Regions from separate parts of the Chelatococcus sp. YT9 genome, predicted to be linked through region 1. Evidence: riboswitches for the same ligand, from Rfam matches in the RefSeq annotation. Region 1 holds a riboswitch; the other holds the start of a gene.

Region 1 (3,180 bases):
GCACGCAACCGGCATCCTTGGGGCACCGAGAACCGGATCGTCCAGTTCCACGGCTCCTTCATCGAGCTTATCACGGTGGGCGAGGGGGCGGTCATCGCCCCGCACGGTGAGCGGAAATTCAGCTTCGGCGCCTTCGTTCGCGACAGTCTCGCGCGCGGCGAGGGGTTGGCGATGCTCGTGCTCGAAAGCCGCAACGCGCCGGACGACGCACTCGAATTCGCCGCCGCCGGGATCGGCAATTTCGAGACTTTTTTCTTCGAAAGGCATGCGCGCCGCCCCGATGGCGGGGAGACGACCGTTGCCTTCACTCTGGCCTTCGCCCAAGACGATCGTGCCCCACGATGTGGGTTTTTCGTTTGTCAGCAGCACTTCCCGGAAAACTTCTGGAACCCGGCATTCCAGAACCACGCCAACGGGGCCCGGGGCATCTCTGCGGCCGTCATGACGGCGGAAAATCCCACCGACCACCATATCTTCCTGTCTGCCTTCACGGGGCAGCGGGATCTGCACGCAACATCGCTCGGTGTTTCCGCGGAACTGCCCCGGGGTCGCCTCGACATTCTCTCCACGGACGCCTTCCGCAGCCTCTACGGCATGGCTGGCCCGGTGGCGGAAGAGGTCTTCGTGGCCTATGCGGTTGCGGTTGACGATCTAGGCGCCGTGGCCGAGCGGCTCGCCAAAGCCGGTATCCCGTCGCGCATGGCGGGGCCTCGTCTGACAGTGGCCGCGCCAGACGCCTACGGCGTCACGATCGCATTTGAGCCCGCGGGACGCGGCGGCGAGAAAACATAGCGCCGGGGTGACGTGGCGCATACGCGGGGGCAACGATGGACGGTATCCTTCTGGTCAATTTCATCGACTTTCTCGTCGATTTTGTCATTTCGATCATCCTGGTTGCGCTCTATCTAGCCGTCTACACCTTTGCCACGACTCACAACGAGTTCGAGCTCATCCGGCGCAACGTTGTCTCGGCGGCGCTGTCCCTAGGCCTCAGCCTGGTCGGTTTCGCCCTGCCGCTTTCAAGCGCCATCGTCAATACGACGACCGTTCTTGCGCTGGTCCTCTGGGGCATCATCGCGCTTGTCGTGCAGATCATCGTCTATTGGCTCGTGCGCATTCTCGTCCCCAATTTGACGGAGCGCATCGCAAAGGGCGAGATCGCTGCTGCATGTCTCCTCGGCGCGGCCTCGCTGTCGGCAGGCATTATCAATTCTGCCTGCATGACGTTCTAACCGTCGCCATAAGGCTTGCGGTTCATGCCTGAAGCCCTCATTTTAGGAAGACATGGCTTGGGGTGCCTCGCTTCGCGGGGCTGAGAACATACCCATCGAACCTGTCTGGGTCATGCCAGCGTAGGGAGCCGCGAATGGTTCAAGATAATTCCGCGCGTCAGGACAAGGTCGCTATCATAGGGGCGGGCGTTATTGGCCTGTCCATCGCTTGGCGGCTCGCGCAGCGTGGCCTTGCCGTCACGGTCTTCGACAAGGGCGGCGCAGGACAGGGCGCGAGCCACGCGGCTGCCGGCATGCTGGCCGCATGCGCCGAAATCGAGCCCTCTGAGGAGCGGTTGCTGTTGCTTAACCGAGCGAGCCAGGCGCTCTGGCCTGAGTTTGCTGCCGAACTGGAAGCGGCGAGCGGCGAGCAGGTGGAACTGCGGTCCGAAGGCACGCTCATGGTTGCACTGACCGCTGACGACGCCGCGAAGCTCCGCAACCATGCGGAGCTACAGAGGCGACTTGGGTTGCCGGTTTCGTGGCTGAGCGGCCGCGACCTTAGACGGTTGGAGCCTGCGCTCGCTCCGGGGATCGCGGGGGGCATCTCCTCGCCGGAGGATCATCAGGTCGACAATCGCAAGCTTGCGCGAGCCTTGCGCCTGGCGGCACTCCGCGCAGGCGTCACGCTGGTTGAGAATACGCCCGTGGACGGCTTGTCCATGAGGGAGGGCCGCGTTGACGGCGTCAACACGGCCGCCGGCCTCCACGAAGCGGGCAGGGTCGTACTGGCGGCTGGCCCTTGGTCCCGGACCATCCCTGGCCTTCCGGCGGAGGCGCGACCGGCGGTGCGTCCGGTAAAAGGCCAGATGCTGGCGCTCGCGATGGATCCAGCGGCGCCGCTCCTGCGCCATGTGGTCTGGGCGCCTGGCGTCTATCTCGTGCCGCGCCTGGATGGCCGCCTCATTGTCGGCGCGACGGTGGAGGAGAAGGGATTCGATGCGGCGGTCACCGCCGGCGGGCTCTTGTCCCTGCTCCACGCGGCATGGCGCGCGCTTCCCGGCATAGAGGAGCTGCCGGTTGTCGAGACCTGGGTGGGGCACCGTCCCGGGAGCCGTGATGACGCTCCGATCCTCGGCGCCGGACCGGTCGCAGGGCTCGTCTATGCAACGGGGCACCATCGCAACGGGATCCTGCTGACGCCGATCACGGCCAAGCTGATCAGCGATTTCATCTTGGGCGGCACGATCGATCCGCTGGCCGAACCGTTTGCCTTCGCCCGCTTCATGCGCGCGGCGGCCGCATGAGCGATCCCCACCTGAAAGATCTTGGTTGTCCAGGCCACGGCCTGATTAGGAAGCGGCACGGCGGCGAGACCCTTCGAACTTAAGCCGAGTACCGCTTGGAGTTGAAAAGATGCCTGAACTCATCCGCGTGAATGGCGAGGAAGCCCCCCTCGAGGTGGCAACTGTCGCGGAGCTCGTGGCGAGCCGCGTCGCCCCTGAGGCGCGCGGTATAGCGGTGGCCCTCAACGGCGCCGTTCTCCCCAAAACGAAATGGCCGGAGACGCACCTTGCCGCGGGGGACCGCGTGGAAATCGTGCATGCTCGGCAGGGAGGTTGATCGATGAACACCCTGTCTCCTGTCACGACGACGGACGATCCGCTCGTTATCGCCGGCCGCCGATTCGAGTCGCGCCTCTTTCTAGGGACAGCCGGTTATCCTAATCAGCAGGTCATGCTCGATGCGGTGGCCGCAAGCGGCTCGCAGTTTGTCACCGCTTCGGTGCGGCGAATCAGTCTCGACGGCTATGAGGAAAGCCTCATCGACGTATTGGGAGACCGGGTCGGATTTCTTCCCAACACGGCCGGCTGTCAGACCGCGCGCGACGCCATACTCACAGCGGAACTCGGGCGTGAAGCGCTCGAAACCGACTGGGTGAAACTGGAGATCATCGGGGACCGCGAGC
Region 2 (3,180 bases), 1.9 Mb from region 1:
GGAACGACATTGCGCGGCTTGATGGAAGAATACGGAATCGATCCCGAAGAATTCCTCGAATTCGCCCATAGCATTGACCACTCCTCGCTTCTGCCGAACCCCCTCTTAGGGGAGGCCATCGCCGCGCTGCCGGGGCGGAAGCTCATTCTCACCAACGGCTCACGGGCGCATGCGGAAGCGGTCGCGCTCAAGCTCGGCATCCGCGAGCATTTCGAGGACGTGTTCGACATCGTCGCTTCCGGCTTCGTGCCGAAACCGGAGCAGAGCACCTATGAGCGTTTTCTCGATCGCCACAATGTCGATCCGGCCGGCGCGGTCATGTTCGAGGACATCGAGAAAAATCTGGTCGTGCCTCATGCGCTTGGCATGGCAACCGTGCTGGTCCTGCCGAAAACCACGGACCCTTTCCGGGAAGCCGAGGAACAGGCCCCGATGATCGCACCGCATATCGACTTTATGACCGACGATCTCGCCGATTTTCTGGGGCGCATGCGAGACCATTAAACCCGCTGACCGACCGCACCGAAACGCCGGCTTCGTCCGGCGCGATCCCACCTCGCGCCGAGGCCTTCGGAAGGCATGAGCCTCAGAGGTCGGGATGGCGGAAACCAGCCCGACTATGACGGCTGAAATCCAGCCCGTCAAAATGGTCGGACAATGCTTCTTGGACCGGAGCCATTACCGCGGCTCCTGAGCCCGCCGGCGGCTTCGCGCGGAACCGGAAGCTGGAAAAAGGGCGCCTGCCGGCGCCCTTGTCAGCTCTTGCCCAACCCGGCGGCTTGTCTACCGGGCAAAGCGGCCCTCATATTTAAACTGCGGCGCCGCCTTCAACTGGTCCTTTGTCGCGTTGATACGGGCATTCCACTTCTTGTCCGCATCGCTCCACGTCAGCATGAGCGCGGACGGTGCAACGGCAACATAATGCGTGCCCATGCCGAGGAAGCCGCCGACGGAGAGGATGTAAGCGCGGATAGACGTACCATCGATCACCGCGTCTTCGATCTCCCCGACATTTTCGTCACCGGCATTCCTGACGTTCAGCCCTTTAAGTGAACTGGCCAGCGCTCCTTGTTCAACTGTAACAAAACTTGGTCCTTGAGCAGGCGTCGGCGCATTCTGTGCAAACGCCGCTGTCGAAAGCCCTATAGCCGCGATTACAACTGCGATCCGAACCATACTATATCTCCTAAATGCAAAGCGGATGGATTATCCGTATTCCCGCTATGAGAATGGCATTAGTAGGATTTTGTTCCATGGTTCTATTTGCAAACTGTTCTTTGTTTTCTCGGTAATTTGTAAGCTCTTCGGGCACAAAAGCTGCACGCCGTGGCACTCGCCAATGGACTGCCATGATAACTCCATAGCCGGCTCTGCATATGCATTGACAGCACGGTCATAACCGCCCATTCTCGTCACCTGTTCCGAGGGGGGCCCCGTGAGGGGGCTGAGATTCCGCCGGCTCATACGAGCACCGCGGTGACCCTTAGGACCTGATCCGGGTCATGCCGGCGAAGGGACGGAAAAGGTGCAAGGCTCCTCACGATTCCATCAGATCGCTGTCACCCGGATCTCCTCGAACCAGGAGTGTATCCGCTCGAGACCCTTTCCGATCCTGCCGGGTCGGGAACGGGTTCGATCGACCGCATCGTCTTCGCGCGAACCGCTTTACGCGTCGCTTGAGAATGCTGTGGGCGGACACTCTCCTCATTGATGAGCCGGGGCGCCTTCGCTCCGGCGAAGGTTCTCCGGAGAAGGAGATCCATGAACATTCATCCGCAGTCCCCGGCGCGCACGAAGGTGCGCCAGACTACCACCGCCACACCGGCCGCTGTCACCACAGGGGCCGTCGCAGGATCGGCCAAGGTCTATTCCAGCCCCCAGGGTCATCCCGGGATCCGGGTTCCCTTCCGTGAAATCGCGCTTGATCCCGCCTCCTGCGAGGCGCCCTTCCGCGTCTATGACACCTCTGGCCCGTTCACCGACCCCGAGGCCGTCATCGACCTCAATAGCGGCATCGCCCAGCCTCGCGCGCCATGGCTCGCTGCGCGCGGCCTGACCGCGATCGCGCCGCGCGCGGTGAAACCGGAGGACAACGGCAATATCTCCGCCGACAAGCTCGTCGCGCCCTGTCCAGCCGCGCGCACCGTGCTGTCCGGCAACGCCGGTCGGCCGGTCACGCAGCTCGACTATGCCCGCGCCGGCATCGTCACCGAGGAGATGGTCTATATCGCCCATCGCGAGAATCTCGGCCGCGCGGAGATGCTCGCGGGCGCCGAGGAACGCCGCGCCGACGGCGAGGATTTCGGCGCCGCCATCCCCAACTTCATTACTCCGGACTTCGTGCGCGAGGAGGTGGCGCGGGGACGCGCGGTCATACCCGCCAATATCAATCATCCCGAGCTAGAGCCCACCATCATCGGCCGCAACTTCCTGGTGAAGATCAACGCCAATATCGGCAATTCCGCCGTCACCTCCTCGGCCGCCGACGAGGTGGAGAAGCTGGTCTGGGCGATCCGCTGGGGCGCCGACACGGTGATGGACCTCTCCACCGGGCGCAATATCCACAACATCCGCTCCTGGATCATGCGCAACGCGCCCGTGCCGATCGGCACCGTCCCGATCTATCAGGCGCTGGAGAAGGTGGACGGCGACCCGGCGAAGCTCGACTGGGAGGTGTTCAAGGACACGCTCATCGAGCAGGCCGAGCAGGGCGTGGACTATTTCACCATCCACGCCGGCGTGCGCCTGGCCTATGTGCCGCTGACCGCGCGGCGCGTCACCGGCATCGTCTCGCGCGGCGGCTCGATCATGGCGCGCTGGTGCCTCTCCCACCACCGGGAGAGCTTCCTCTATGAGCGCTTCGACGAGATCTGCGACATCATGCATCGCTATGACGTCACCTTCTCGCTCGGCGACGGCCTCCGGCCCGGCTCCATTGCCGATGCCAACGACGCCGCGCAATTCGCGGAGCTCGATACGCTCGGCGAACTGACGAAGGTGGCTTGGGGCAAGGGCTGCCAGGTGATGATCGAGGGGCCGGGCCATGTTCCCATGCACAAGATCAAGGCGAATATGGACAAGCAGCTCGCCACCTGCGGCGAGGCCCCGTTCTATACGCTCGGGCCGCTGACCACCGACATCGCGCCGGGCTATGACCACATCACCTCCGCCATTGGCGCG

The links. A riboswitch is a leader RNA that binds a small molecule or an ion and turns the genes downstream of it on or off. The one in region 1 is predicted to bind thiamine pyrophosphate.
Region 2: it holds a riboswitch for thiamine pyrophosphate, as region 1 does, so the genes downstream of both, thiC (phosphomethylpyrimidine synthase ThiC) here and thiO (glycine oxidase ThiO) in region 1, are expected to answer to the same signal.

Annotation. Positions count from the first base shown of each region.
Region 1 is NZ_JAHBRW010000001.1:4,098,643-4,101,822, forward strand. Features, by position in the region: gene KIO76_RS18925 (VOC family protein) at 1-792, shown strand, start outside; gene KIO76_RS18930 (DUF350 domain-containing protein) at 828-1,232, shown strand; TPP riboswitch at 1,281-1,375, shown strand; gene thiO (glycine oxidase ThiO) at 1,367-2,518, shown strand; gene thiS (sulfur carrier protein ThiS) at 2,628-2,834, shown strand; gene KIO76_RS18945 (thiazole synthase) at 2,838-3,180, shown strand, end outside.
Region 2 is NZ_JAHBRW010000001.1:2,156,682-2,159,861, reverse strand. Features, by position in the region: gene KIO76_RS09770 (pyrimidine 5'-nucleotidase) at 1-504, shown strand, start outside; gene KIO76_RS09765 (PRC-barrel domain-containing protein) at 784-1,176, opposite strand; TPP riboswitch at 1,415-1,534, shown strand; gene thiC (phosphomethylpyrimidine synthase ThiC) at 1,762-3,180, shown strand, end outside.